Regions from separate parts of the Clostridioides sp. LIBA-6622 genome, predicted to be linked through region 3. Evidence: riboswitches for the same ligand, from Rfam matches in the RefSeq annotation. Region 3 holds a riboswitch; each other region holds the start of a gene.
What was found. Region 3 has a riboswitch for FMN ahead of ACTG47_RS17775 (MFS transporter). Riboswitches for the same ligand answer to the same signal wherever they lie in the genome.
Positions count from the first base shown of each region.

Region 1: another riboswitch for FMN. It lies ahead of ACTG47_RS01295 (ECF transporter S component); the one in region 3 lies ahead of ACTG47_RS17775 (MFS transporter).
Region 2: another riboswitch for FMN. It lies ahead of ribD (bifunctional diaminohydroxyphosphoribosylaminopyrimidine deaminase/5-amino-6-(5-phosphoribosylamino)uracil reductase RibD); the one in region 3 lies ahead of ACTG47_RS17775 (MFS transporter).

Region 1 covers NZ_CP196998.1:193,136-204,263, forward strand. The annotation lists gene hpf (ribosome hibernation-promoting factor, HPF/YfiA family) at 514-1,065, shown strand; gene secA (preprotein translocase subunit SecA) at 1,197-3,872, shown strand; one part of gene prfB (peptide chain release factor 2) at 3,887-3,961, shown strand; one part of gene prfB (peptide chain release factor 2) at 3,963-4,994, shown strand; gene ACTG47_RS01285 (Tex family protein) at 5,141-7,282, shown strand; gene ACTG47_RS01290 (amidohydrolase) at 7,406-8,572, shown strand; FMN riboswitch at 8,632-8,749, shown strand; gene ACTG47_RS01295 (ECF transporter S component) at 8,874-9,479, shown strand; gene ACTG47_RS01300 (DUF4116 domain-containing protein) at 9,816-10,856, shown strand; gene tsaE (tRNA (adenosine(37)-N6)-threonylcarbamoyltransferase complex ATPase subunit type 1 TsaE) at 10,983-11,128, shown strand, end outside.
Region 2 covers NZ_CP196998.1:1,853,711-1,864,838, reverse strand. The annotation lists gene recQ (DNA helicase RecQ) at 1-2,304, opposite strand, end outside; FMN riboswitch at 2,492-2,613, shown strand; gene ribD (bifunctional diaminohydroxyphosphoribosylaminopyrimidine deaminase/5-amino-6-(5-phosphoribosylamino)uracil reductase RibD) at 2,747-3,859, shown strand; gene ACTG47_RS09005 (riboflavin synthase) at 3,892-4,557, shown strand; gene ACTG47_RS09000 (bifunctional 3,4-dihydroxy-2-butanone-4-phosphate synthase/GTP cyclohydrolase II) at 4,580-5,773, shown strand; gene ribH (6,7-dimethyl-8-ribityllumazine synthase) at 5,880-6,341, shown strand; gene ACTG47_RS08990 (hypothetical protein) at 6,515-7,129, opposite strand; gene ACTG47_RS08985 (hypothetical protein) at 7,409-7,837, shown strand; gene ACTG47_RS08980 (alanine/glycine:cation symporter family protein) at 8,035-9,486, opposite strand; gene ACTG47_RS08975 (ArsB/NhaD family transporter) at 9,955-11,128, shown strand, end outside.
Region 3 covers NZ_CP196998.1:3,808,096-3,819,223, reverse strand. The annotation lists gene rph (ribonuclease PH) at 1-403, shown strand, start outside; gene ACTG47_RS17815 (metallophosphoesterase family protein) at 403-873, shown strand; gene tig (trigger factor) at 1,067-2,353, shown strand; gene clpP (ATP-dependent Clp endopeptidase proteolytic subunit ClpP) at 2,503-3,087, shown strand; gene clpX (ATP-dependent Clp protease ATP-binding subunit ClpX) at 3,106-4,356, shown strand; gene ACTG47_RS17795 (chromate transporter) at 4,427-4,954, opposite strand; gene ACTG47_RS17790 (chromate transporter) at 4,942-5,454, opposite strand; gene lon (endopeptidase La) at 5,626-7,989, shown strand; gene yihA (ribosome biogenesis GTP-binding protein YihA/YsxC) at 7,979-8,590, shown strand; gene ACTG47_RS17775 (MFS transporter) at 8,810-10,180, opposite strand; FMN riboswitch at 10,361-10,476, opposite strand; gene ACTG47_RS17770 (ATP-binding protein) at 10,764-11,128, shown strand, end outside.

The sequences.
Region 1 (11,128 bases), 550 kb from region 3:
GAGTTAATTATAATTTGGGTATATGCATGATAATAGGTATTAAGTATGAAATTATTGTTGGAGGAGCTTTACTACTTTTACATAGTCTTGAATATTGATAATGAAAGAAAAATAAAATATGGAGGTTTTAGAGGGTTTATATTTATAAAAGATTTATAAAAGTCGAACGGCATATAATACATATAATTTCCTAAAATTACCAACTTATGACATGAATTCACATATTAATAAACAATTAATGGAGATATTTGTGGATATAAACGGTAGCAAAAATAGCTTTAAATAAACAAATACAAGAGTTATTAACAGTTTTATCCACATTATCCACAGGCAGTTGTAATAATATTAATCCACATAAGCTTTTAAATAACTAAAAATGATAAATAATTCTATCAATTGAATATAAAAAATCATAAAAGTTAATAATAAAAAGAGGATTATGAAAGTTCGTGTAGAATATATTATTAAAGTATAAATTTTCTTATACTGGCATAATTGAAGGGAGATGTACTTATGAACATAATTATATCTGGAAAACAAATCGAATTAACTGATGCAATAAAAAGTAAAATCGAAAGCAAACTAAGTAAGTTAGATAATTACATTCATCCAGACACTGATGTAAAAGTTACAGTAAGTGCTAAAAAAGCAAGACAAAAAATAGAGGTAACAATAGCTACTGTAAATGGACCTATAATTAGAGCAGAAGATATGCAGGAAAATTTATACACAGCTATAGATGTTGTATATGATAAATTAAGTAAACAATTAAAAAAATATAAAAAGAGATTACAAGATAAACATAAAGACAACAAGAGCATAAGATTCCAAGATGCAGAAATAAATCTAGCTGATGAACAAGAAGATTATGGGGATGAAAATCAAGAATTAGTAATTCAAAGACGTAAGAAATTTAGTGTTAAACCTATGAGTGAAGAAGAAGCTGTATTACAAATGGAGTTAATAGGACATGACTTTTATATGTTCAAGAATATAGATTCAGATGAAATAGCAGTAGTTTATAAGCGTCATAATGGTGGATATGGTATAATAGAACATGAATAAAGCAATTTAGATTTAATCATATTAGCTATCGATAAATAAATTATCGATAGCTTTTTAAATTAATATTAAAAGTATAGTTTTTATGGTAAAATGAATAATAGTACAATAAAGAACGAGGAGAGATGTAAAATATGAGCTTTATGGATAATTTATTCAACATGGCAGATAAAAAAGAATTAAAAAAGTTCAATAAAACTGTTGATATAATAGATTCATTAGAACCTAAATTTGAATCTATGGCAGACTCGGAACTTAAAAATATGACAAATATATTTAAAGAAAGATTAGCAAATAATGAAAGTATAGATGATATACTTCCAGAAGCTTTTGCAGTAGTTAGAGAAGTTTCTAAGAGAGTGTTAGGACTTAGACACTACAGAGTCCAAATGGTTGGAGGTATAGTGTTACATCAAGGAAGAATAGCCGAGATGAAAACAGGTGAAGGTAAAACTTTGGTTGCAACTGCTCCTGTTTATTTGAATGCCCTTACAGGAAAAGGTGTACATGTTGTAACAGTAAATGATTACCTTGCAAAACGTGATAGAGACCAAATGGCAAAAATATATGAGTTTTTAGGAATGAGTGTAGGGGTTATTGTGCATGGTCAAAATCCAAAAGTTAGAAAAGAGCAATATGATTGTGATATAACTTATGGTACAAATAATGAGTACGGATTTGACTACTTAAAGGACAATATGGTAATACACAAGGAGCAAAGGGTTCAAAGAGGATTAAATTATGCTATAGTGGATGAGGTTGACTCTATACTAATAGATGAAGCTAGAACACCACTTATCATATCTGGACCTGGAGACAAATCAACTCACTTATATTCAGATGCAAATACATTTGTGTTAACTCTAAAACCAGATGATTACGAATTAGAAGAAAAAGATAAGGCTGTATCTCTAACAGCATCAGGTATACAAAAGGCAGAAGTATACTTTAATGTTGATAATATAACTGATATATCTCATACAGAGTTATATCATCATATAAATCAAGCTTTAAGAGCACATGTAATAATGAAGAAAGACGTTGACTATGTTGCTAAAGATGGAGAAATAGTAATAGTTGATGAGTTTACTGGTAGACTTATGTTTGGTAGAAGATATTCAGAAGGCTTACACCAAGCGATAGAAGCTAAGGAAGGTCTTAAAATACAAAGAGAATCTAAAACACTAGCTACTGTAACATTCCAAAATTACTTTAGAATGTATAAAAAACTTTCTGGTATGACTGGTACAGCAAAAACAGAAGAAGAAGAGTTTAAAGCAATTTATAAAATGGACGTTTTCCAAGTACCTACCAATAAGCTTATGGTAAGAGAAGATTTACCAGATTCTGTATACAAAAGTGAAATAGGTAAATTTAATGCTGTAGCACAAGAAATAATTGAAAGACATAAAGTTAATCAGCCAATACTTGTAGGTACAGTATCAATAGAAAAATCAGAACTATTATCACAAATATTAAAGAAAAAAGGCATAAAACATGAAGTATTAAATGCTAAGCATCATGATAAAGAGGCAGAGATAATAGCACAGGCTGGTAGATTAGGCGCTGTTACAATAGCTACTAATATGGCTGGTCGTGGTACAGATATAGTTCTAGGTGGAAACCCAGACTTCTTAACTAAGAGAGAGATGAGAAGAAATGGATTTAAAGAGGAAATAGTAAACAGAGTAGATACTCCAATAGAAGGTATACCTGTAAAAGGCAATGAAGCTCTATTTGAAGCTAGAGAAGAGTATGAAAAACTATTTGAAAAGTTTAAACAACAAACACAAGAAGAACAAAAACAAGTTGTAGAAGCAGGTGGACTTGCTATAATTGGTACAGAGAGACATGAATCTCGAAGAATAGATAACCAGTTGAGAGGTCGTGCTGGTCGTCAAGGAGACCCAGGTAGTTCAAGATTTTATATAGGTCTTGATGATGACCTTATGAGATTGTTTGGAAGTGACAGGATATCTGGAATCGTAGATAAAATAGGTCTTGAAGAAGATATGCCAATAGAACATAGAATATTATCTAAATCTATTGAAGGAGCACAAAAGAAAGTCGAAGGTAAAAACTTTGGAATAAGAAAGCATGTACTTCAATACGATGATGTTATGAATAAACAAAGAGAAATAATATATGCAGAAAGAAAACGTGTATTAGAAGGAGAAGATTTACAAGAACAAATACAATCAATGACTCATTCTATAATAGAAGAAGCTGTGACTCTTTATACACAAGATAAAGGATTTGATGAAGATGGATTTAAAGAGCATATGTATAATCTGTTCTTACCAAAAGGTAGCATAGAAATACCAGAAATAGAAAAGCTTAATCCAGTTGAAATAACAGAAAAAGTTTACGAAATAGCTATGAAGATATACACTTCAAAAGAAGAACAAGTAGGCTATGAAAGAATGAGAGAGGTTGAGAGAGTAATCTTACTTCAAGCTGTTGATAATCATTGGATAGACCATATAGATGCGATGGACCAATTACGTCAAGGTATTGGACTTCGTGCTGTAGGTCAGCAGGACCCAGTTATTGCTTATAAAATGGAAGGTTTTGACATGTTTGATGAAATGAATAAACATATCAAAGAAGATACTGTAAGATATTTATTTAATATAACAATAGAAACTCCAGTGGAAAGAAAAGCAGTTGTAGATGTTGAAAATCTATCTTCACCATCAGATGGGACACTTCCAACAAGCAAAACAGTTAAGAAAGATGAAAAAGTTGGAAGAAATGACTTATGTCCTTGTGGAAGTGGTAAAAAATATAAAAACTGTTGTGGTAGATAATCTTGGAGGATTAAATGTTAAAGATACAAGAGTATAGACATAGTGTGGAGCAAATAGCTTCAAATTTAGAAGAATTGAGGGTTTCTCTTTGACATAGCTTCATTAATGAAAAAGATACAAATTAATGAAGAAAAGATAAACAAACAGGACTTTTGGAATGATAATGAGTTTGCTCAAAGAGTGCTTCAAGAAAATAAATCTTTGAAAGAGACGCTAGAAGAATATGAAGGCTTAAAAAACTTATTAGAAGATATAGAAGTGCTGATTGAAATAGGCCTAGAAGAAGAGGATGATTCTGTAGAAAAAGATATAGAAAAATCTATAGAATCAGTAGAAGAGAAATTATCTGAAATTAAAATAAAGACTCTTCTAAGTGGAGAGTATGATAAAAATAATTCTATATTATCTATAAATGCTGGTACTGGTGGCCTGGATGCTCAAGATTGGGCTCAGATGCTTTTGAGAATGTATATAAGATGGTCAGAAGGTAAGGGTTATAAAGTTAAGCTTTTAGATATAATATCAGACCCTGAAGCTGGAATAAAGACAGCTACAATTCTTGTAGAGGGAACAAATGCTTATGGATACTTAAAGAGTGAAAAAGGGGTTCATAGATTAGTGAGAATCTCTCCATTTGACCCATCAGGAAAAAGACATACTTCATTTGCATCTATAGATGTAACACCAGAGCTAGATGAGAATATGGAAGTAGAAATTAATCCATCGGATTTAAAGATAGACACATATAGAGCATCTGGAGCTGGAGGGCAGCATGTAAATACAACTGATTCAGCAGTTAGAATAACACATATCCCTACAGGTGTAGTAGTTCAGTGTCAAAATGAGAGGTCTCAACATTTAAATAAAGATAGAGCCATGAGATTTTTGATGGCAAAATTGATAGAATTAAAAGAATTGGAACAAAAGGAAAAAATAGAAGACATACAAGGAAAATATTCACAAATAACGTGGGGTAGTCAAATTAGGTCATATGTTTTTCAACCATATAAGTTGGTTAAAGACCATAGAACAAATGCTGAGTTTGGAAATGTAGATAGTGTAATGAATGGAAATATAGACCTATTTATTAATGAATACTTAAAAATGAATAAAACAGTTTGATAAATATGCACTTTAATTAAGATATATGTATAAGAAGGTTAGTGCTTACTATGCACTTATAGCACTTAGGCTGAGGACGACAACCCTCAGCCTTCGTTCTGTTTATTATTATACTTATGAAAAAACTAACATTAGGAGTGAAAAAATTGGATATAAATCAAATCTTAAAAAAAGAATTTAATCTTAGAGATGAGCAAATAAACAATACATTAAAACTTATTGATGAGGGAAATACAATACCATTTATAGCTAGGTATAGAAAAGAAATGACTGGTGAAATGAGCGATGTCACACTAAGAGAGTTTCATGAAAAATTGATGTATTTAAGAAACCTTCAAAGTAGAAAAGATGATGTAGTTAGACTAATAGATGAGCAAGGCAAGTTAACAGATGAAATAACAAAAAATATAGAAAAAGCAAAGACATTACAAGAAGTAGAAGATATCTATGCTCCATATAAACAAAAGAAAAGAACTAGAGCAACAATAGCTAAGGAAAAAGGATTAGAAAACTTAGCATTGTCAATACTAGAAAATAATCTAGATAACATAGAAATAGAAGCAAAGAATTATATTGATGAGGAGAAAGAAGTTCTTTCTGTTGAAGATGCATTAAAAGGTGCTAGAGATATAATTGCAGAATTAGTTTCAGACGATGCTAAGATTAGAAAATATATAAGAGAATTAGCTTTAAGAGAAGGTATGATAGTTAGTAAAAGCTCTACTGATGAGAAATCAGTTTATGATATGTATTATGATTACAACGAAGCAGTAAAGAGTATGGCTCCACATAGAGTTTTGGCAATAAATCGAGGAGAAAAAGAGAACTTCTTAAAAGTTAAACTAGAAATAAATAATGATAAGGTTTTAAATTACATAATAAATGAATATGTAAATGATAAAAATTTCAAAAATAAAGAAGAAATCGTAAGCTCAATAGAAGATTCTTATAAAAGATTAATTTTTCCATCAATAGAAAGAGAAGTAAGAAATCATTTAACAGAAATAGCTCAAGAAAGAGCTATAAGTGTATTTGGAAAAAATGTTAAAAGTTTATTGCTTCAGCCACCAGTTAAAGATAAAGTTGTTATGGGATTTGACCCTGCATTTAGAACTGGATGTAAAATAGCTATAGTAGATAAAAATGGTAAGCTATTAGATTATACAACAGTATACCCAACAGAACCACAAAATGATGTAGAGGGAGCAAAGAGAGTTTTAAAAGGATTGATTGAAAAATACGATATAGATATAATCTCAATAGGTAATGGGACTGCATCAAGAGAATCAGAAACTTTTGTATCAGAAATGATAAAAGAGATAGATAGAGAAGTACAATATGTTATAGTTAGTGAGGCTGGGGCATCTGTTTATTCAGCATCTGAACTTGCAAATGAAGAGCATCCAGATATAAATGTATCAATAAGGGGAGCTATATCTATAGCTAGAAGATTACAAGACCCATTAGCAGAGCTTGTAAAAATAGACCCCAAAAGTATTGGTGTAGGTCAATATCAGCATGATTTAAATAAAAAGAGACTAGAAGAAGTACTAGATGGTGTCGTTGAAGATTCCGTAAACAGTGTTGGAGTAGACTTAAATACAGCGTCATATTCTTTACTAGAACATATTGCAGGAATAAGTAAGGCCATTGCAAAAAATATAATAGCATATAGAGAAGAGAATGGAGATTTTACATCAAGAGTACAATTGAAAAAAGTAAAAAGACTTGGACCTCAAGCATTTACCCAATGTGCTGGTTTTATGAGAATCTTAGATGGTAAAAACCCACTAGATAATACAGGTGTGCATCCTGAAAGTTATGATATATGTAAAAAAATGATTGAGATAATAGGATACTCTTTAGAGGATATAAAAAATAAAAATATAGACGAGATAGATGAGAAAATAAAAGAGATTAGTCTGAAAAAATTAAGTGAAAAGTTAGAAGTAGGTCAAGTTACTTTAAGAGATATTATAACTGAAATCAAAAAGCCAGGAAGAGACCCAAGGGAAGAAGGAATAAAGCCTATTCTTAGAACGGATGTCTTAAAGATTGAAGATATACAAGAAGGTATGTCTTTAAAAGGCACAATAAGAAATGTTGTAGATTTTGGAGCATTTGTAGATATTGGAATAAAAAATGATGGACTAGTCCATAAATCAGAAATGAGTAATAGTTTTGTAAAAGACCCTATGAGCATTGTTACAGTAGGAGATATAGTCGATGTAAAAGTTATAGGAATCGACTTAAACAAAAAAAGAGTGGCTTTATCAATGAAAAAATAAATAAGTTTATATATTTTTGTAAACGTGATTTACAGAAGATATAAGTATTAAAATCGTACAAATATATTGTAAAAACCAATATTAAAAGAAGTATGATAGTCTTGAAAATCAGGAGGAAAATGAATGATTTTTATAAAAAATGGTAAAATAAATACCATAACAAATGGAATAATTCAAGGAGACATCCTTATAGATGAAGGAAAAATAATAGAAATAGGAGAAGACTTAATAGCACCTTTAGATGTGGATATAATAGATGCAAGTAATAAACTTGTGTTTCCTGGATTTATAGATGCCCATACTCATTTGGGTCTATGGGAAGATGGTATAGGTTTTGAAGGGGCAGATGGAAACGAAGAAACTGACCCAATAACACCACAATTAAATCCCATAGATGGAATTAATCCGATGGATAGAACATTTAAAGAAGCTTTTGAAGGTGGTATAACTTCTGTTTGTACAACACCTGGAAGTGCAAATGTTATGGGAGGTCAATGTATAGCTATAAAAACATATGGAAAAAGAATTGATAAAATGGTAATAAAGAACCCAGTTGCATCTAAAATAGCATTTGGAGAAAATCCAAAAAGTTGTTATGGTCAGGATGACAAATCTCCCCAAACTAGGATGGCTATAGCAGCTTTGCTTAGAGAGAACTTAAAAAAAGCAGAAGAATATCTAGAGGATATTGATGTATATGAGAGCCATGATGATGAGGATTGTGAAAAGCCTGAATATGATATAAAAATGGAAAGCTTAATACCTGTGTTGAGGAGAGAAATTCCATTTAAGGCACATGCTCATAGAGCTGATGATATGTTTACAGCAATAAGAATTGCAAAAGAATTTAACTTAAAACTTACATTAGACCATTGTACAGAAGGTCATCTTATTGTAGATGAATTGGTAGAAGAAGGATTTCCTGTGATAGTAGGTCCATCTTTATCAGAAAGGTCTAAGTTTGAACTTAGAAACCTGACATTTAATACAGCTGGAATACTTTCAAATGCAGGTCTTGATGTATGTATAATGACAGACCATCCAGTAATACCTGTTCAATATCTTCCAATATGTGCAGGCATAGCTGTTAAACATGGTATGAAAGAAGAAAAGGCAATAGAGTCAATTACAATAAATCCAGCTAAGACTTTAGGAATAGAAGATAAAGTGGGTTCTATAGAAGTTGGTAAAGATGCAGATATAGTAATATGGGATAATTCTCCACTAGAGATTCAAAGTAATGTACTTTGTACTATAATAAATGGTAAGATAGTATATGAAAAAAAATAACTTGACAATTATTAAAAAATTAACTAATATAAGAGTGTAAGGAAAATTAAAAAATCAAAGAAGATCTTCGGGGCAGGGCGAAATTCCCTACCGGCGGTATAGCCCGCGAACTACTTAGGTAGTTGATTTGGTGAGATTCCAAAGCCGACAGTAAAGTCTGGATGAGAGAAGATATTTATGGAATATAAATAAGTTTATTTTAGTTTGTTTAAACTATATCCATAAAAACTCGAAGATAAGGTCTTCGAGTTTTTTGTTTTTCCTAAAAAATATAAACATATTGATTAGGAGGAAAGTAGTTATGCAAAATACAGTAAAAAGAGGTAATATGATTTCAACAAGAACTTTGGTGGTTATGTCAATTTTATCTGCAATATCTTATTTATTGATGTTTATTCAAGCACCAATACCAGGTATTTTTCCAGATTTCTTAAAAATTGATTTATCAGATATACCAGCAATATTTGGTGGTATGTCTTTAGGACCATTAGTTGGATTTGGTGTAGTTGTAGTAAAAAATATACTGCAAATGATAACAGCAACAACAACTGGAGGAGTAGGAGAATTTGCAAACATATTAATTGGTGGCTCTTATGTACTTATACTTTGTTATTCATATAAGAGAAGTAAAGATTTAAAAGGTGTAGTAATTGGGTTTGTATTAGGGACAATAGCTATGACTATAATTGGTTCATTAGTGAATTATTTTGTAATGTTACCACTTTATGGTCAATTAATGGGACTAGATGCTATAATAGGTCTAGGTTCAGCTATAAATCCTCAAGTTCATGACTTATTTACTTTTGTAATTTGGATGATAGCTCCATTTAATGTATTAAAGGCTGTCATAATATCTTTAGTAACATTACCACTTTACAAAAAAATGGGTAATGTAATAAAAAAATAATTAGACAAGAAAAAATAAAATTTTAAAATTAAACGCATTGAATAGCCATAATTTATTTGTAACTTCAGTCCTATACTGTGATTGATATATTAAATATATTATGGCTTTATTAATTTATCAAAAATTGTATATGCAATAAGAAATATTTAGACAAGTTTAATTTTTGAAATAAAGGAAGAATTAAAACGATTAACTATTAAAAAACTAAAAAGGTATCTATAATACACAGAGCGAATTCATAATAAAGAAAAAATAAAGTTATTATTAAAAATAAATAAAGATTTAGAACAGATTTTTTAATAATATCTAATTTAATAATGATAGGAGTGTAGATAGATGAACATACCTGAAAGATTGAAAAAATTATTTTTAGATGATAAAGGGTATTATTTTAATAGTAATTGGGAAAATATTCATATCAGTATTGATAACACAAAGTTAGAAATGCCTTTAAAACATATTACAAATGAATATATTCAAAATATGGAAAGTGTAAAGTATGATTATCGTGAATTAAAAAATATAAAAAATCAAACTGATGGTATGTGTATAATAGCGATAAGGCAGAATTATAAAGCATTAGAATATGTAAAAAAACAAACAGATGAATTATGTTTAGAGGCAATAAGGTATAATTATAAAGCACTAGAATATGTAAAAGAGCAAACAGATGAAATATGTATGGAAGCTATAAAAAAAGACTGTAATGCACTTAAGTATGTACGAAACAAAACGAATAATCTTATTATAAAAGTAATAAAGTGCTCTTCTAATATAGATGTTGTAAGTATTTTAAAAGCTTTAGAGGTTCAAACAATAAGTATATGTTTAGAAGCAATTAAAAAAGATGGTAGGTGTCTTGCATATGTTAGAGAGCAGAGTGAAGAATTATGTATGGAAGCTATTAAGCAAAATTACAAAGCATTACAATATGTAAAAAAACAAACAGATAAAATGTGTATGGAAGCTGTAAATCAAAATGGTATGGCATTGCAATATGTAAATAAACAAACAGATAAAATATGTATGGAGGCTGTCAAACAAGATGGAAGAAGCCTGCAGTTTGTTAATAATAAGACAGAAGCAATATGTATAGAAGCTATAAAACATTTAGATAAAAGATATAATATTAAAAATGTGTTAAGTTACATAGATAGGTATACAGAAGATATGTGTATAGAAATTGTAAGGCAAAATGGAAAGATGTTAATGTATATAAAAAATCAGACAGAGAGAATGTGCATTGAAGCAGTAAAGGAGAATTATAAATCTCTCAAGTACGTAAAAGAACAATCTGAGAAAATATGTAGAGAAGCCTTAAAACAGAATTGCAAGGCAAAAGAATATGTAAAAATTTCTATTGAAGAATGTATATAGGATTATTAATATTGAAAGATAAAAAAGATAAATAGAAATACTTTATAATAATTGAGGCTTATACTATAATTAATTAAGCAGTGATATAAATTCACATGACGATTATATCAAAATGGAGATGAATTAATGGCAAAAATATATTTAGAAAATGAAAGCAAAACTAGAGAAATAGGATATAAATTAGGCAAAGTATTAAAAGAAGGTAGTGTTATCTGTTTAGTAGGAGATTTAGGGGCTGGGAAAACTACAATGACACAAAGCTTAGCTGATTC
Region 2 (11,128 bases), 2.0 Mb from region 3:
TAATTCTAACTCAAATGATATGCTATGTCCATCCTTTACATAATCATGGACATATCCAATAATAGTTGATAAGGAAACTTCTAGTTCTTGGCTGATGCTTTGTATATCCTTGCCTTGATTTAATAAATCTAATGCTATTTCATTATTTTTTCTACTTTCTCCATCTAGTATTAGCTTCCTTTTACCTTTTTTCTCCCAGATAGCATTAATATCATTTTCTTTTACATATTGTTTAACTTCATCCAAGACACTAATTCCATACTTTTCAATTTTTACCCCACCTATACCTGAAATATCTTTCAACTGTTCTTCATCAATTGGATATCTTCCACTTATTTCTTTCAAAGCCTTATTGGATAAAATCATATATGGAGGTAATTTTTCTTTTGTTGCATATTTGCTTCTAATGCTTAATAGTTTTTCGTATAAAACTTTGTCTGAATTAACCTCAAGAAACTCACTATTAACATTCTCTAAATCGACATTTTTTTCTTCATCCTTTTTATTTATGTTGTTTTTTTCGACATATTCTTTAATTACTGTTTCAAAATCTCTACCGTATTTTTGATATTTAATTTCCCCTACTCCAGATATATCTAACATTTCTTCTTTATTGACTGGATAACTACTAGACATAGCTCTAAGTGTTCCATCTCCAAATACCATATATGGAGCTATTCTTTCTTCACTTGCTATTGAGTGTCTAAGTTCTCTTAAAGCACTATATAACTCATCTTCTATCTCTAATGATTTTGTCATTACGATTTCTTTAAATTCCACTTTTACTTGACCTTTTAAAACGTTCATAGACATATCATTCAATCTTATTGTTGGAAAACTTCCTCTATTTCCATTACCTAAAGTCTCAACTAAATCTAAGAAACCATGGGAGACCAATGTATTTATAAAGTTCTTTAAATCTTCACTAGAATAATCTCTCATAATATTATATGTAGATAAGGTATTCAATCCAAGTTGTAAAATTTTTTTATTCTTAGACCCTCTAAGTACATCTACAATAGTAGTAACACCATAACTTCTTTTCATTCTAGCTACACATGAAATAACTTTTTGAGCATCTATAGTCTTATCTACTATTTCACCTTCTACTAAACAGTTACTACAATTATTACAATCTTCTATATAGTTTTCTCCAAAGTAATTAAGTATTGTCCTCCTATAACATGAATTACTGTAAGCTAAATCAATCATATATTGAAGTTTTTTATGTTGAAACAGCTTTCTTTCAGGATTCTCAACTCCAATATCGATTAAATATTTTTGTATATGTACATCTCCTGGAGAAAATAAAAGCACACATTCACTTTTTTCTCCATCCCTACCAGCCCTACCTATTTCTTGATAGTAATTTTCTATACTTTGAGGCATGTTGTAGTGTATAACCCATCTTATATTAGGTTTATCAATACCCATTCCAAATGCGTTTGTTGCTACCATTATATCTACATCATCATTTATAAAGTCTTCTTGATTTTTACTTCTTTCATTTTTAGATAAACCTGCATGATATTTTGACACAGATATATTTCTTTTAGATAATCCATTATGTATATTTTCGACTTCCTTTCTAGTTGCAACATATATAATTCCAGACTCATTTTTATGATTTTTAATATAATCTAAAATATATTTATTTTTACTAGATGATTTTACTATATTTATTGATAAGTTTTCTCTATCAAAACCAGTTATATAACAGTCTGGATTTTCTAGACACAATAAATTTATTATATCAGCTCGTACCTCTTCTGAAGCGGTTGCTGTAAATGCTGTAATTATAGGTCTTTTAGGTAAATTCTTTATAAAATCAGAAATCCTTCTATAACTCAATCTAAAATCATGTCCCCATTGAGACACGCAATGTGCCTCATCTATTGCAATTTGGCTTATGTTATTATTGTTTATTAGTTCAATAAACTCATGCGCATCTAATCTCTCTGGAGCAATATAGAGTATTTTATAATTATGTTTTCTAATATTACTTAATATCTCATTAAATTCTTTGCTACTCAGTGAACTATTTATAAATGCAGCATTAATTCCCATAGCCTTTAAAGCATCTACTTGGTCTTTCATAAGAGATATAAGTGGAGAAATTACTATTGTCATTCCATCCAATATCAACGCTGGAAGTTGATAACATATTGATTTACCACCTCCAGTTGGCATTATAGCTAATACGTCTTTCTCGCTCAAAATAGAATTTATTATAGATTCTTGACCTTTTCTAAAACTTGTATATCCATAGTATTTTGATAATATTTCTAAAAGTTTTTCATTCATATATTTCTCTCCTAATTTAAATTAATTAGACCTCTTTCCTGATTATGTTCAAATTTTTATTTTTATATTCACAATCGCAGTATTCCAAAGTTTATAGATGTTCTATATTATATATTAACATATATTTTGAAAAAAATTGTTTGCAAAGTAAAATAATTTATGATACATTCTAAATATAAATTTAATACTTAATCTTCGGGGTAGGGTGAAATTCCCAATCGGCGGTACAGCCCGCGAGCCAAGGTAAAACTTGGTTGATTTGGTTAAATTCCAAAGCCGACAGTAAAGTCTGGATGGAAGAAGATATGTTTAATGAGTTTTTTTGTAGAGCTATTTTATTGTATTCTCATTAAACATTTATTGTAGATTATTCTAAACCCTGAGTTAATTCTCAGGGTTTTTTGTTTGAAAATTATCTAATTAAACAGGAGGTGTATATATCTTGAATTTTGTTAATCAAAAGGAGAAAGACATTTACTATATGAAAAAAGCTCTTGAATTAGCTAAAAAAGGAGAAGGTTTTACAAATCCAAATCCACTGGTTGGGTGTGTAATTGTTAAAGATAGTGAGATAATAGGCAAAGGATATCACAAAAAATTCGGCTCTAATCATGCTGAAGTAAATGCTATAAACAGTACTAAACAAAGTTTAAAAGACGCTACTCTTTATGTCAATTTAGAACCATGCTCTCATTATGGAAAAACACCACCTTGTGTTGATAAGATTATTCAAAATAAAATTAAAAGAGTTGTCATATCCACACTAGACCCAAACCCACTTGTTTGTGGTAATGGAGTAAAAAAATTAAAAGATAACAATATTGATGTTACTGTAGGAATATTAGAAGAAGAAGCAGGAGAATTAAATGAAATATTCTTTTATTACATAAAAAATAAAAGACCTCTTTGTATTGTAAAATCAGCAGTAAGTCTAGATGGTAAAATTGCTACAAAATCACTAGAATCAAAATGGATATCTAATGAGTCATCAAGATACCTAACTCATAAATACAGAAATAAGTATCATAGCATAATGGTTGGTATAAACACAGTTTTAAATGATAATCCCTTACTAACTTGTAGACTTAATCAAGATGAGATATCTAATCCTACAAGAATAGTAATAGATACAAATCTAAAATTACCAATTAATAGTAATTTAGTTAAAGATAAAACTAGCAAAACTATAGTTTTCACATGTTGTGAAGACAATAAAAAATCATCAACATTAAAAGAAAATAATGTTGAAGTCATAATTTCTCCTAAGAAAAATAACTTGGTTGATTTAGAATTTGTAATGTATAAATTAGGAGAATTAAGCATTGATTCTGTACTAGTTGAAGGAGGTTCCACACTTAATGACAGTCTATTTAGAAACAACTTAGTTGATAAGGTCAAATTATTTTTATCACCTAAAATTATAGGTGGTAAAGACGCACCTACATTTGTTTCTGGAGAAGGAATAACTCATCTAGTGGATTCAACACAACTAGTAATTAATAATGTGACTTTAATAGATGGAGATGTCTTGATAGAGTCTGATGTTTTAAAATAAATTTTATGAATACACATATAAAGGAGGTCATAATGTTTACTGGCATAATAGAAGAAGTTGGAATACTTAGAAGAATTACTGCTAATGGCAAAAGCGGACAAGTAACCATACTATCAAACAAAATATTAGATGGTACAAACCTTGGAGATAGTATTGCTGTAAATGGAGTTTGTCTAACCGTTTCAAAGCTAGGAAAAAATGAGTTTACAGCAGATGTTATGATGGAGACAATTCGTTCTACAAATTTAGGCTCCTTAAATGCAAATGACAAAGTAAACCTTGAAAGAGCAATGAGCCTCTCATCAAGATTTGGAGGTCATATAGTAACAGGTCATGTTGATGGTAAAGGTGCTATTTGTAAATTTGAGAAAGATGAAAATGCAGTTCTAGTAAGCATACGACCAGATAAAAAACTTTTGTCATCAATGATACTTAAAGGTTCTGTTGCCATTGATGGTGTGAGTTTAACTATATCATATTTAGATGATGAAATATTCAAAGTTTCTGTTATACCTCATACTAAATTGAACACTACTCTCTTAACAAAAAATATTGGAGACTTTATTAATTTAGAAAGTGATGTAATTGGAAAGTATGTTAATAATTTTATGATTAATAACTACAAGGAATTAAATTCTAATAGTAATGATTATAAATCAAATATAGATAAAGATTTTTTATTTAAAAATGGTTTTTAAAAATAATAAAGGAGTGAATTACATGTTTAATACTATTGAAGAAGCTATAAAAGATATAAAAAATGGGAAAATGATAATCGTTGTTGATGATGAAAGTAGAGAAAACGAAGGAGATTTACTGATGGCAGCTGAGATGGCTACCCCTGAATCAATAAATTTTATGGCTACATATGGTAGAGGTCTAATTTGTTTACCTGCGACTGAAAAAAAATTTAAAAGTTTAAATATACCTCTTATGGTTAGGGAAAATACAGATACATTCCAAACAGCATTTACTGTTACTATAGATGGTGCAGATACGCTAACTGGTATATCTGCCTATGAAAGGGCTGAAACTGTAAAATTATTCTGTGATGAGAATTCTACAAGTAAAGATTTTAAAACTCCTGGACATATTTTTCCTCTAATAGCAAAAACTGGTGGAGTACTTGTTAGAGATGGACATACAGAGGCTTCTGTAGACTTAGCTAGACTTGCGGGTTTTAAAGAAGTTGGCCTTATCTGTGAAATAATGAAAGATGATGGTACAATGGCAAGAGTTGATGATTTAATGATTTTTAAAGAAAAACATAATTTAAAAATCATTACTATAAAAGACCTTATAGAGTATCGTAAAATAAATGAAACTACTATAGAAAAGGTATCTAGTGCTTTCCTTCCAACAAAATATGGTAATTTTGAAATCATAGGATACAAAGATACCTATTCAAATGAAGAACATATTGCCCTTACTTATGGAGATATAAATAAAGAACATACTCTAGTTAGACTTCATTCTGAATGTTTAACAGGCGATGTGTTCCACTCTTTAAAATGTGATTGTGGATTGCAATTAGAATCATCTATGAAGAAAATCGTAGAAAATGGAAATGGTGTTTTAATTTATATGAAGCAAGAAGGTAGAGGTATTGGTCTCTTAAATAAAATTAAAGCTTATAAACTTCAGGAAGAAGGTTATGATACTGTAGAAGCAAATCTAATGCTTGGATTTGAAGAAGATATGAGAGATTTCTATATGGCTGCTCAAATATTAAAAAATCTAAATATAAAAAGTATAAGTCTTTTAAGTAATAACCCTGATAAAATAAATCAGTTAGAGAAATATGGGATAAAAATAGAAAATAGAGTTCCTATTAATGAAGAGATTAATGACTTTAACAAGTTATATCTAAAAACTAAAAAAGATAAAATGGGACATCTGTTGGATATTATATAAGTTATTAATATAAAGTTTTTTTCTACTAAGTAATTATTTGCAATTAATATTAAAGATTTCTATAAATATAAATCTACAACATAAATAAAATTGGAGGAAATAAAAAATGATATATGAAGGAAAACTTATTGGAAAAGATTTAAAAATAGGTATAATAAATTCTCGTTTTAATGAATTTATAACATCAAAACTTTTATCAGGAGCTGAAGATTGCCTTTTAAGACACGATGTTTCTCCAGAAAACATCGAAATAGCTTGGGTACCTGGAGCTTTTGAGATTCCTCTTGTCGCTCAAAAAATGTCTAAAAGTGGTAAGTATGATGCTATAATCTGTTTAGGATGTGTTATAAGAGGAGCTACATCTCATTATGATTATGTATGTAGCGAAGTATCTAAAGGGATAGCAAAAGTATCTTTAGACAATGAATTACCTGTTATATTTGGAATCGTAACTACAGAAAATATTGAACAAGCTATTGAAAGAGCAGGTACAAAGGCTGGAAATAAAGGTTATGATTGTGCTATGAGTGCATTAGAGATGGTAAATTTATTTAAATCGTTAGATTAAATAGTAGTATTTATTAAATATTAAAATCTGTCTAAATAACATAAAATACTAAGTACCAAAAGGACAAAATATATTTGTTCTTTTGGTACTCAATAATTTCAAATATAATATATATCTAAAATCTTACCTATTAGAGTATATAAAACCTGTATACTTTTAGATACTAACAAATTCTATCTTGATGTATTTTTTTCAATATATAGTTTTTTGAAATTATTTATAATATCATCTACCTGAACTATCTTACCAATATTTTCATAATTATTAGAACTTCCCATATTATTCACATATATTTTTAAATCAGAATACACACAATCATTATGTAAGTTTTTAATGATATAAGATAGATTCTTAAAGTCAAATTCATTGTAATCAAAAAAATCTAATGCTTCAGCTCCTCCATTTTTTACATACGAAATAGCAACTGCTCTACTTGTAAAGGATATTGAAATATAATTTTCTTCACAATTACTCAAAACAATATTTTGTTTAGAAAAAATTATTTTTCGACATCCTAATTGCATAAAAAATTCTTGCAATATTTTTATATCTATACTTAATGCATCATCTGGAATTAATATATACAAAGCTGATTTCTTAATAGAAACTTTTGTTTGTATATCCCTAATAAATTTTTCAGTCTCTCCTTCAAATAGATAGTGATAAAAAGGCACATTTGGAATAGGTTGTATTGAAAATGATACACACTCTTTTAAGTCATTATCTTTATTATAAAATACAAAACAATCACGGCATACTACAACAATATATTCCTTCTTATTGAACAATTTACATACCCCCTCCAAACCTCTAAAATATAAATTAATCATCAAGGTTACTTTAAAAATATTAAAATAATTATAAATACGATTCTAAATATAAAATACCACAAAAATATATATATTACTATTGAAGCTATTGTTTTTATTTATAACATATATTAATACTATACTAATTATCTATTTTATTATTTTTTTAATATACAATACAATATAATTAAGAGTAAGTGACAATAAAATATTATGATTTAATATGTGCTTATTAAATATTTATGAGGAGAATAAATTATGAAAACATATTCAATACAAGATTTAACACTAGATAAACGCAACCTTATAAGAAAATATTCTCTTACTTTAAATGAGAATTTGATTTGGGAGTTTAAACATGATAAATATCACACTATAAAATACTTCACACACAAGTTTGCAGTTAAAGAATCTGTCCTGGCTCTTTTGTTCAACATACACAAATTGTGCTACGCTAAAATAAAATACTTTGAATCAAATTTTTCAAAATATGAACCTTACAAGTACAGTTATCAATATGGATTTGTTAAATGTGAACTATATGATATGAGTTTTATGTTGCATAAATATAGTAATATAATGATAGATTTGAGAAATTTACAAGAAATCAAAACAATAGAAGAATTTAGATCATTTTGTAATTACTTAGAAAGTTTTGAAGACAATTTACAAGACTTAATTATATAACATTTTAAAGAAAATAAATCTTAGGATAAAGTTTATAGTAAGTAAACTATTTTAAGAAATAAAAACTTTTGATAAGAAATAAACTATATAACAAAAAAATATTACTGGAATTAAAAATTCCAGTAATATAAATTAATTAAACATTTTATTCATATAACTTACATATATTCTAATCTATCAAAATAGTTTCATGATTTTTATCCTAAATGTTCCTCTGGTAATTCATTGTGCCACTCTGATACATTTTCTAGACCTTCTATTTCATCTGCAATAAATACAGGGTCTTTTATTCCAGATTTTTTTTGACTTGTATAATCTTTTAAAGCAATGAAGGCATACTTTCCTAAAAGCGTGATTGCAATTAAGTTTATTATAGCCATCAATGCCATAAATAAATCTGCTAGATTCCAAACTACTTCTACTTGAGTAAGAGAACCAAATAAAACCATACCAACAACGAAAACTCTAAATATATTAAGTTTAGTCTTACTTCCACTCATAAATTCCATATTTGATTCACCATAATAGTAATTACCTACTATAGAACTAAATGCAAATAAGAATATACAAACTGCTATAAATATGTTCCCCATTGGTCCAATATGATGAGTTAAAGCTTCTTGAGCCAACTCAATTCCAGTTGCTCCACTACTAGCATAATCTGAATATAATAATACCATAAATGCTGTACAGCTACATATGATTATAGTATCAGTAAAAACACCTAAAGATTGAATTAGACCTTGTTTTACTGGATGAGTTACATGTGCTGTTGCAGCAGCATTAGGAGCACTACCCATACCTGCTTCATTAGAGAATAGACCTCTCTTCACTCCAGTCATTACAACTCCCATAAAAGTACCAATTGCCATTCCTTTAAAATCAAATGCACTTTCAACTATCAATGCTATAATTTTTGGTATCTCTGTTATATTCATTCCAACTATAGCTAGAGCGACTAATATATATAATCCTGCAAACACAGGAACTATTATCTCAGAAACTTTTGCAACTCTATGTACTCCACCAAAAATAACTATTGTAGTTAAAATTCCAAGACCTATTCCCATAGCCATTTTACTTATTCCAAATGCATTATTAAATGCAAGCGAAACAGTATTAGCTTGAACTGCATTGAATACAAAACCATAACATATAGTTATAAGTATTGAAAATAAAACACCCATCCATTTCTTATTTAGACCTTGCTCCATATAATATGCTGGTCCACCTCTAAAAGCCTGACCATTTTTAACTTTGTAAATCTGAGCTAATGTACTCTCAACAAAACTTGAAGCAGAGCCAATTAATGCTATAAGCCACATCCAAAATACAGCACCAGGACCACCTGCTACTACTGCAATTGCTATTCCAGCTATATTTCCAGTACCAACTCTTGAAGATGTACTTATACAAAACGCTTGGAATGAAGATATTTTTCCTTCCTTTTTTGCATTTTTATTTGCTGTACCATCACCCAGAAGCCTAAACATTTCTATAAAATATCTGAATTGTACAAAATTTGTTTTAATAGTAAAGTAAATACCAATTACAACCAGCATTATAATTAAAATATAAGACCATAAGTAATTGTTTACAAATACTACCGTATTATTAATACCTGTTAAAATACCATTTAAAAAATCCATTATATTAATTACCCCCTATTTAGTTTTGTTTTCTTAATAAATCTTAAAATCAAAAAAATGAATAATTCCTTGTTAAAAATTCATTAATTTAATTATAATATTTATAAAATCAAATTACAAGGTTTGAAATGAATAATTTTTTTAATATATTGCAGTTTTATATTCAAAATCAAATTTTTTTTATTATTTCTATAATATAGATATATTTAATATTTTATAATTACTATTAAATACAATAAATTCTATCTTTAAGAGTATATTTTTTTGTTTGTCGTTTAATATTATTAGTAATGAAGTTGTTTTAAAATTTATTTAAATAGCAGAAATTTTCTTTAAATTCTGTCAATTTTTCAGAAACTTTGTTAAATAATATACTTTTATGCATCCATTGAAAAAACAATAAAAAAGTAATACTATATATAGTACTAGCATTAGGCACAAAATAATACAAATGGAGGTACTTATATTATGGAATTTCAACAAATAATAGCTATATGTATATTTTTAATAGTTATGGCAGCTATTATTACAGAAAAGGTAAACCGCTCTGTAGCAGCTGTTGGTGGTGCACTATTAATGATAATATTCAATATACTTACACTTGATGAAGGATTGAGCCATATAGATTTCAATACTATTGGTGTATTAGTTGGTATGATGCTATTTGTCGCTGTTGTCAAAAACTCAGGGCTATTTGAATACATAGCTATCTGGACTGCAAAAAAAGCCAAAGGAGACCCGTGGAAAATAATGATTTGTTTTGCTATTATAACAGCTATTTTATCTGCTGTGTTAGATAATGTTACCACTGTCTTACTTATTGGTCCAATGACTATAGTTATTACACAAATATTGGGACTTAATCCAGTTCCTTTTTTAATAACACAAATTTTAGCTTCCAATATAGGAGGAACATCTACTCTTATAGGTGACCCTCCAAACATTATGATTGGTAGTGCTGCTAATCTTAGTTTCATGGATTTTGTAATAAATTTAGGTCCTGCTGTTATAGTAATACTTGTTGTAACTATAATATGCTTCAAATTTATTTATGGCAAACAACTTATTGTAGATGAGAAAGCTAAAAATGCAATATTAAAACTTGATGAAAAAAAATCTGTAAAAGACAAACCATTACTTATAAAAAGTCTTATATTAATAACATTTATACTTTTTGGTTTCATGTTTCACAGCACAATCCACATAGACTCTTCTGTTGTTGCGCTAGCAGGAGCATCTATAATGCTTCTTATAGGAAAACAAGATGTAGATGAAATTATGGCAGGTATTGAATGGTCTACAATTTTATTCTTCATGGGATTGTTTGTAGTAGTTGGTGGATTAGTAGAAGTTGGCATAATAAACAAATTAGCTCAAGCATTGATTGGACTTACAGAAGGCCATATTGTATTTACAATGTTATTAATATTATGGTTATCAGCAATAGTTTCTTCTTTCTTAGATAATATTCCATTTGTTGCAACATTGATTCCTCTTATTTTGACTATGCAAGCTGAAGGAATTGATGTCATGCCATTATGGTGGGCAACATCTCTTGGAGCTTGTCTTGGAGGAAATGGTACACTAATAGGAGCATCTGCTAATGTTGTATTAGCAGGTATAGGTAATAAACATGGGCATC
Region 3 (11,128 bases):
CATATCAGATGATTCGGGCTTAGAAGTAGATGCTTTAGGCAAAAAACCTGGTGTTTATTCAGCTAGATATGCAGGAGAAAATGCAACCGATGAAGAAAATAGAGAAAAGCTATTAAAAGCTATGCAAAATGTACCAATCAGTAAAAGAAGTGCAAGATTCGTCTCTGCAATAGCAGTAGTTTTTCCAGATGGAAAAGAGTTTGTAGTAAGAGGAATCTGTGAAGGAACAATAGGTTTTGAAGAAAAGGGTAAAAATGGCTTTGGATATGATAGCTTATTTATAGTAAAAGGATACAATAAAACCTTCGGTGAGATACCTAGTGTTATAAAAAATTCAATCAGCCACAGAGCAAATGCACTAAAATTTATGAAGCAAGAGTTTATAAAAAGGGTAGTGAAGTAATGAAGATAGGTATAGTAAGTGACACACATATGATGATTAAAAATATGGAAAAAGCAATACCATATTTGAAAGAATGTGACCTAATAATTCATGCAGGGGACAATTTCACAGACTCAAGATATATTCATAGTATGACTAATGTGGGAATTATTGCAGTTAAAGGTAATTGTGACTTTGATGCTGTTGAGGAAGAAGTTGTCTTTGAAGTAGCAAATAAAACTATATTTTTATGCCATGGAGATAAGTATGGTGTAAAATACGGAACACAGATGTTAGAAAACAAGGCAAATGAAGTTGGAGCTGATATAGTTGTATTTGGTCATACCCATACTCCGTTTAGAGAAGTTAAAGATAATGTGCTTTACATAAATCCTGGAAGTACTTCACTTCCAAGAGGAGTATCGTATAAAAGTTTTGTTATTATGGACATAGAAGATAATGACATAAATATTGAAGAAATACGTATATAACGGTGTATTTATCCAAAAAAACGTCAAAAAACGCTTAAAAAATTAAAATTTATCAAATAAGTGCAACGATATTAATGGAACACTTGTAAATAAAAAAACTTATGTGATATAATTAAGTGGTTGAATTATAAATAGAATGAATTATGATACCATTATCGGGTATTACATAAATATCACTAGGAGGATTAGAAGGATGAAAGCAGAACTAATTAAAAAAGAGGGTAATAAAGTTACTTTAAAAATAACAGTAGATAACAATAAATTTGAAGCATCAGTAAATAAGGCTTATAATAAAAGCAGAAATAAATACAATATACCTGGATTTAGAAAAGGTAAAGCTCCAAGAATTGTTATAGAGACTCAATACGGAAAAGGCATATTCTATAATGATGCTATAGAAATATTATTCCCAGAAGTTTATCCAGAAGCTATCAAGGAATTAGATATAGACCCAATAGACAATCCAGATTTAGACATAGAAGAAATAAGCAAAGATAATGGATTAGTTATGGTTCTTAATGTAGAAGTTAAGCCAGAGTTTGAATTAGGAAACTACAAGGGTATAGAAATAGCTAAGGTTGAGAATACTGTAAGTGACGAAAATGTTGAAGCTAAATTACAAGAAATGGTTGAAAAAAATGCTAGACTAGTAAGTGTAGAAGACAAAGCTTTAGAAGATGGGGATACAGCTATAATAGACTTTGAAGGTTTTGAAAATGGTGTAGCTTTTGAAGGTGGTAAAGGTGAAAATTATAACTTAGTTATAGGTTCAAACACATTTATACCAGGATTTGAAGAACAATTAGTAGGAAAAAAAGCTGGTGAAGAAGTAGAAGTTAATGTTACTTTCCCAGAAGAATACCACTCACAAGATTTAGCTGGAAAGCCAGTTGTATTTAATGTGAAGATAAATGATGTAAAAGTAAAAGAATTATCTGCATTAGATGATGAATTTGCTAAAGATACTAGTGAATTTGATACTTTAGATGAGTTAAAAGCAGATGTAAGAGCTAAATTAGAAGAAGAAGCTAAAAATAAAGCAGATGCAGAAACTAGAAATTCAGTAGTAGAAAAAGTTGCTGAAAATACAGAAATAGAAATACCAGAAGTTATGGTACAACATCAAATAGATAATATGTTAAACGAACTTAACTACCAATTACAATATCAAGGATTTGGATTACAACAATTATTAGAGATGACTGGTAGAACTATGGAAGAATTAAGAGAAGAAAGAAAAGAAGATGCTAAAAAATTAGTTAAATCTTCTCTAGTATTAGAAGCAATAACTAAAGCTGAAGGAATTGAAGCAACAGAAGAAGAATTTAAAGCTGAGTTAGAAAAAATGGCTTCTGCTTACAATATGGAAATAGACAAAATAGAAGCTTCTTTAAGAGATGCTGATAAAGAAGATATAAAAGGACAAATAAAGATAAGAAAAACAATAGATTTATTAGTTGAGAATGCAACAATAGCTTAATAAAATAAACGCTAACTAATATAGTTGACGTTATAGAATGTTTAGTATATAATGATGTGCAAATATAATTTAGTTAAATGCGTATAATAATTTACAGTAGCTCAAAAAAAGCTACTGTAAATTATATAGAATAAAGGGGGTATGAAACCATGGCATTAGTACCTGTAGTTGTTGAACAAACAGGAAGAGGAGAAAGATCTTATGATATTTTTTCTAGACTATTAAAAGACAGAATAATCTTCTTAGGAGATCAAGTTAACGATGCCACAGCAGGGCTTATAGTAGCACAGCTATTATTTTTAGAAGCTGAAGACCCAGACAAAGATATACATTTATATATAAATTCTCCAGGAGGAAGTATAACTTCTGGAATGGCTATATATGATACTATGCAATACATCAAACCAGATGTAAGTACTATATGTATAGGTATGGCTGCTTCTATGGGAGCATTCTTGTTGGCAGCAGGAGCAAAAGGAAAAAGACTAGCACTACCAAATAGTGAAATAATGATACATCAACCATTAGGTGGAGCTCAAGGTCAAGCAACAGATATAGAAATTCATGCAAAAAGAATTTTAAAAATAAAAGAAACTTTAAATGAGATATTATCTGAAAGAACTGGTCAGCCATTAGAGAAAATAAAAATGGATACTGAACGTGATAACTTCATGAGTGCAATAGAAGCCAAAGAATATGGTTTAATAGATGAAGTATTTACAAAGAGACCGTAGATAGAGAGAGGTGTTAATATGTCTAAATATGAAGAAAAACGACAATTAAAGTGTTCATTCTGCGGTAAAAATCAAGATCAAGTAAGAAGATTAATTGCAGGTCCAAATGTATATATTTGTGACGAGTGTGTTGAACTTTGTGACGAAATAATTCAAGAAGAGATAGAAGATACTATAGATGAAGATACTACATCATTACCAAAGCCAAAGGAAATGATGGAGATTCTAAATGATTATGTAATAGGTCAAGAAAAAGCTAAAAAAGCTTTATCAGTTGCAGTGTATAATCATTACAAGAGAATATACAGTAAAAAATCTAGTAACAAAGATATAGAAATTCAAAAGAGTAATATACTTTTATTAGGACCTACTGGTTCTGGAAAGACATTACTTGCTCAAACTCTAGCAAGAACTCTTAATGTACCTTTTGCAATGGCTGATGCTACATCATTAACTGAAGCTGGATATGTTGGAGAAGATGTTGAAAACATACTTCTAAAACTTATTCAAGCTGCTGATTTTGATATAGAAAAAGCTGAAAGAGGTATAATATATATAGATGAGATAGATAAAATTGCAAGAAAATCTGAAAATCCATCTATAACTAGAGATGTAAGTGGTGAAGGTGTTCAACAAGCCCTTCTAAAAATACTAGAGGGTACTGTTGCAAATGTTCCGCCACAAGGAGGAAGAAAACATCCTCATCAAGAATTCCTAAAGATAGATACTACTAATGTATTGTTTATATTAGGTGGAGCTTTTGATGGATTAGAAAAAATAATCCAAAAACGTGGTGGAGATAAAACACTAGGTTTTGGAGCTAAGATAGAAAGTAAAAAAGAATTAGATTTAGGAAAGTTATATGAAAAAGTACTTCCAGAGGATTTATTAAAATATGGTATAATACCTGAATTTATAGGAAGAATACCAGTTTTAGCTACTTTAGAATTACTGGATGAAGATGCATTGATGCAGATATTACAAGAACCTAAAAATGCTCTAGTAAAACAGTATAAAAAACTATTAGAGTTGGATGATGTTGAACTAGAATTTGAAGAAGGTGCTCTTCGTGCAATAGCTAAAAAAGCTATAGAAAGAAATACAGGAGCTAGAGGGCTTAGAAGTATAGTTGAAAGCGTAATGATGGAGACTATGTTTGAGGTGCCATCTAGAGATAATATAAAGAAGGTTATAGTAACAGAGAAATCTGTGAACGAAGACTCAGTAAATCCTATCATAGTACTTAAGGATCAAGAGGAAAGTGCATAAGATGATGAAAAGGAGCTTTAAAAGCTCCTTTTTTTATGTTAATATGCTTAATATAAAACTAGATACTACATTATAAAAATGAGAGTAATATACCTAGAATACCAAAGACGAATACAATTGCAATAGAGCCAATTTTTCCTTTATATAAAAGATAAAATGATGCTATAAATGCAATTATTCCATATAAGTCCCAATTAACTTCTTTGGCAGATGAAAAAGCTGCTGATAATATAAATCCCAAAGTAATTGGTCTAAGAACCATCAATAAATTTTCTACTTTTTTATTATTTTTGAACTTAGAAAATAACTTTGATATAATAGTTAGACCTATTAACGCAAAAACCGTTACACCAATAGTTGCAGACATAGAACCAAAAAAACCTGCAGTCTTAAATCCTACGAATGTAGCACTATTTATTGCTACAGGACCTGGTGTAGATTGTGATATAGCAAGTAAATCCAAGAATTCTTGATTAGTTATAAGGTGGTATTTAGATATGAATTCTTGTTGAATAAATGGTAGCATGGCATAACCACCACCAAAACTAAAGGCTCCTATTTTAAGGAATATTAAAAAGAGTAGTGTTATTTCTGACATAGACTATATACACCTCCTCCAATTATTAAATAAATAGGGCTTATATTGAATACACCAACAGATAAAACTGCTATAATTAATAGTAGTATGTTAGTTCTAGACTTTGGCAGTTTCTTAAACATGCTCGTAAAAGAATACAATATAAGAGCTATTACAACAGGGGCAACTCCTTTAAAAAATCCATCTAAAACTTTGGATGATGAATTTTTAAAATATAGATATGATAAGACTAGCACTATACAAAATGATGGTAAAGCAGAGCCTAAGGTACATATAAGGACTCCTGGTATACCATAAAGTTTATATCCTAATAATACAGATATATTAATTGCCAGTACTCCAGGGTAACTTTGAGCTATGGATAGAAAATCGATAAATTCTTCCTGCTCTAAAAGTTTTTGTTTGTTTACAAGTTCATCTTGTATAAGAGGAACCATAGCGTATCCACCACCAAATGTAAACGCACCGATTTTTAAAAAAGTTAAAAACAATTTCAACATAATAGAAACCTCCAAAAGATAAATAACATCTAAGTATACTAACATTAATATTATATCATAATAAAATAATAATATAATATGCTAAGAATTTATCATTAATGTTGAAAATTAACTTGTTCGAATATATAATATTAAAAGCAAAATAATTAGACGAGAAAAGGAGTAATGTTGATGGAACAAAATTATACTAAAATAGATCATGAATTACCATTAATTCCTCTAAGAGGATTAGCAATATTTCCATATATGATACTAAATTTTGATATAGGAAGAGAGATATCTCTTAAAGCTTTAGACCAAGCGATGATGGAGGAAGAACTTATATTTTTAACATCTCAAAAAGAAGCTGAAGTCGATGAGCCAGGAGAAGATGATTTTTATCATGTAGGAACAATTTGTAAAGTTAAACAAATGATAAAATTACCAGGAGATACAGTTCGTGTTTTGGTTGAAGGTGTATCAAGGGGTAGAGTAAAACAAATAGAACAAGAAGAAGGATATTTCAAAGCAGTAATAGAAGAAATAGTTTTCGATAGTGACAATTTAGATAGTGAGACAGAAATTGAAATCGAAGCATTTGTAAGAAATGTATTTGATGCCTTCGAAGAGTATATAAATATTGGAAATAGAGTATCACCAGAAATATTAATATCTTTGGCTGATATAGAAGATGTTGATAGATTTATAGATACAATAGCTGCAAATATATATCTAAAGTCAAGCCAAAAACAAGAAATACTAGAAGAATTTGATATTAAGAAAAGACTTGAGCTTATTTATTCTATACTATTAGAGGAGATAGATATTCTAAAAATAGAAAAGAAGATAACTTTAAGAGTTAAAAAACAGATGAATAAAGTTCAAAAAGAATATTATCTTAGAGAACAATTAAAAGCCATACAAAAAGAATTAGGTGAAGAAGAAGATATAAATTCTGAAGCTGATGAATACAGAGAAAAGCTTAAGAAAATAAAAGCACCTAAGACGACTAAGGAAAAAATAGAAAAAGAGATAGATAAATTTTCAAAAATATCTTCAATGTCTCCAGATGTATCTGTAAGTAGAAATTATTTAGATACTATATTTTCATTGCCATGGAATAAGGAGACAAAAGATAAGCTGGATATAAATAAGGCAAATGCTATATTAGATGAAGACCATTATGGATTAGAGAAAGTAAAAGAAAGAATACTAGAGTATCTAGCTATAAGAACACTTGCTAAATCACTTAAAGGTCCTATAATATGTTTAGTTGGTCCTCCAGGAACAGGAAAAACATCTATAGTAAAATCAATAGCTAGAGCATTGAATAGAAAGTTTGTAAGAATATCTTTAGGTGGAGTTAGAGATGAAGCAGAAATAAGAGGTCATAGAAGAACTTATGTAGGTTCAATTCCAGGAAGAATAATAAATGGAGTAAAAGAAGCACAAACAAAAAATCCTGTATTTTTATTTGATGAGATAGATAAAATGGCAGCAGATTATAAAGGTGACCCAGCTTCAGCAATGCTAGAAGTATTAGACCCAGAGCAAAATAAGGACTTTGTAGACCACTACTTAGAAATACCTTTTGATTTATCAAAAATACTATTTGTTACAACAGCAAACAGTTTAGGTAATATACCAAGACCATTGTTAGACAGAATGGAAATAATAGAAGTATCTGGATATATAGAAGAAGAAAAATTAAATATAGCAAAAAAATATTTACTTCCAAAACAAATTAAAGAACATGCTTTAAAAGAAAACTTCATAAAAATGGATGATGAGACTTTAAGAAGTATAATAAATCATTATACAAGAGAAGCAGGTGTAAGAACATTAGAAAGAACTATTGGTAAAATCTGTAGAAAAGTTGCAAAAAAATATGTTGAAGACCCAACTCTTGAAGAAGTTGTTGTAAATAAGTCTGACTTAGAAACATATCTTGGAAAAGACTTATTTAAGTATCAACTTGCAGAAGTTAATCCTCAAATAGGCTTAGTAAATGGTCTTGCATGGACAGCAGTTGGTGGAGTTACACTTGAAGTAGAAGTAAATGTACTTAAAGGTAAAGGCGAAATTGTATTGACTGGGAAGCTAGGGGATGTTATGAAGGAATCTGCTAAGACAGGGATATCTTATATAAGATCAATAGTGGACAAGTTTGATATAGACCCAGAATTTTATAAAACAAATGATATTCATATACACATTCCAGAAGGTGCTGTCCCAAAAGATGGACCATCAGCTGGTATAACTATGGCTCTTGCAGTAATTTCAGCACTTACTAAAAGACCTGTTCCAGGTAATATAGCTATGACAGGAGAGATAACTTTAAGAGGAAGAGTCTTAGCAGTAGGGGGAGTTAAAGAAAAATTATTAGCAGCTCATAGAGCTGGTATAACAAAAGTATTAATTCCTAAAGAGTGTGAAGCTGATTTAGATGAAATACCAGAAAACGTAAAAGAAAAAATGGAGTTTGTACTTGTAGAACATATGGATGAAGTACTAGAACAAGCTTTATTAAAGAGTGGTGAGAAGAATGAAAATTAGAAGCTCAGAGATAACTATGAGTGCTGTGAATAAATCACAGTATCCAGCAGAAGGCGTTCCAGAGATAGCATTAGCAGGTAGGTCAAATGTTGGAAAATCATCAATAATAAACACATTGCTTAATAGGAGAAATTTTGCTAGAACTAGTCAAACACCAGGGAAGACTAGAACTATAAACTTTTATCTAATAAATAATGAATTTTATTTTGTTGACCTTCCAGGTTATGGATATGCAAAGATAGCTAAGTCTGAAAAAGAAAAATGGGGAGGTATAATGGAAAGATATCTAGAAAGTAGACAAGAATTATGTTCTATATTTCTACTTGTAGATATTAGACATGAGCCTACAGCAGACGATAAGCTTATGTATGAATGGATAAAACACTTTGGATATAACTGTGTGGTTATTGCAACTAAGGCAGATAAAATATCTAGAGGGCAATATCAAAAACATATAAGTATAATAAGAAAAAAATTACAAATGGAAAGTAGCGAAAAAGTAATACCTGTATCCTCATTAAAAAAGACTGGTGTTGAAGAATTATGGGAAGAAATTGTAAATCAATATAAGCAACATGGATATGAGATAACAGTAGATTAAATTTAAAGTATCAAATGCTGATATAATACTTGTTTAAATAATCTATATAAAATAACATTAGATTAGCTTTAATCGTATTAATATCAAAATAAAATAAGGATGCCTAGAAATGGTTTTAATGGACATTTTCGGGCATCCTTATTGACTATAAGCAATAAATATTAGCAATTTATTTTTAAAAATTAAAAAAACTACACAATTTAATATAAATTAGCATATTTAAGAAATAGATTTTTCTGTTTTTCTCATAAAGAAAATAGTTAGTATAAGTCCTATAAAACATACTGCTGCTGCAATCCAATAAGATTGATTACTAGCTATTACATAGGCTGCTGTATGGCTTTTGAAATTTTGATTATATGTAAGGCTTTGTGCAAAGAAGCTACTAAAAAATGCTGTACCAAGAGCAAATGATAAATTACGAACTGTTGCAAGAAAGCTACCTCCATATCCTTGTTTTTGAGGAGGAACATCTGCAAGAATGCTACTATTGTTTGGTGAACTAAAAGCACCTAGACCAAGTCCGAAAATAACTAAGCATACAATTAAAAGAGATAATGGTGAATCTGCTTTTAAAAGTGCCATTCCAACGAGGGCAATAGTCATAAATGAAAAAGAAGCTGTTAGAATATTCTTTGCACCATGTTTATCAGAAAGAGAACCTGCAATAGGAGCTATAAGTACCATAATAAGTGGATGGACAGTCATTACAGAACCAGCCATCATAGGAGATAAATTTTTTAATTGCTCTAAATAAAATGGAAGTAGGAAAGACACTGCCATTTGAGGAAAGTAACAAGCAATTCCAATGATATTGCCTACAGTGAAATTTCTATTTTTAAATAAAGGTAGGTCAATAAAGCTCTGTTCAAACTTTACTTCTCTTAATGCTAATAATAAGAAGATTATAAGTGATGCTATACCTAGATACAATCTTGTATTTCCTTTTCCATTCATCGCAAGTAATATAAGTGTAGTACAAGTCGCAAAGAGCAGAAGACCTGGAATATCAAAGCTCTTATTTTGTTCATCTAAAACAGGTCTAGGAAGAAATTTAATTCCAAGAAAGACTGCTATAATACCAATGGGTATATTGATAATAAAAATAGAAGGCCATCCGAAATGTTCTAAAAGTATCCCTCCAATTACAGGACCACTCATATTTCCTATACCAACTACCGCTCCAGTAATTCCTATAGCCTTTCCTTTTTCATTTGCTGGAAATGCATTAGAAACTATACCAAGTCCAGTTGCCATTAAAATACTTGCTCCAACAGCTTGAAATATTCTTGAAGAAATTAATGTTGACAAGTTGTGTGATATACTACACAGAAAAGAACCTATTGTGAATACAAAAAATCCTAATGTGTATAGTCGATTTGAGCCTACTTTATCGCCAAGTTTTCCAAAAAATAACATAGTAGCTGTTACGACAAGCATATAAGCTGTTACAACCCACTGAATCTGTGACATGTTAATTTTAAAGTCAGTAGCAATTGTAGGATTTGCGATATTTAGTATACTTCCATCAAGAGTAGACATAAATACACCAATACAGATGATAATTAATACTATCCATTTTTGTTTCATGATAACACTCCAATCTTTTATATAGTAGATTTTATAAGTACAGAATAGTTATAAAATAAACAACAAAAAAAGCACCTACATCTTAGGTACCTCGAATGTGTTTAATTTCATGAATAAATACGGTAGTTGAAGGAGTTGTATAGATTACTCATGTAAAATTACATAAAGGTACTCATATACTATTTTCTTCTACCATCCAGATTTTACTGTCGGCTTTGGAATCTGACCAAATTATGCCATAAGGCTCGCGGGCTTTTACCGCCGATAGGGAATTTCACCCGTTTCTGAAGAAAAACAGATGTATTTTGTAATATTATTTTAACATAAAATTACAACAGAAACAATTGGATTTAAGTAATATGCAACTATATTACTGTATAAAGTGCTAAATTATACTTCCAAATAAAAAGCATGTAAAAATTAAATAATACAGTATAGAATCTACTATAAGTATATAAAATTAATTTGTCAATGGTATTAAATGATAAGTTTTAGATTTATCAAAAGCATAAAGCTGTAACAAAACTCGTATAATATTAATATCTTAATTAAGAGATATTGTAAATTATGAGGAGGCGCTAATATGGAAGGAAAGGTTAAAAAGGCATTTCCAGGTGGGAACACATCACAAGGCTCATATTCTTTTTTTGAATATATAATTCCTGAGAATGTAAAAAGAGTTTTTTGTTTAAAAGGTGGTCCTGGAGTGGGAAAATCTTCACTTATGAAAAAAATTTATAAAGAATTTTTAAGTAGAGGATATGATGTTGAATTATATAACTGTCCTTCTGACCCAAGTTCATTGGACGGTGTAGTTATAAAGGAATTAGGCGTGGTACTTATGGATGCAACTGCTCCACACACTATGGACCCAAAGTTACCAGGAGCTTTAGATGAGATAATTAATTTAGGCGATTACTGGAATACAGAAGAGTTAGAAAAAAATAG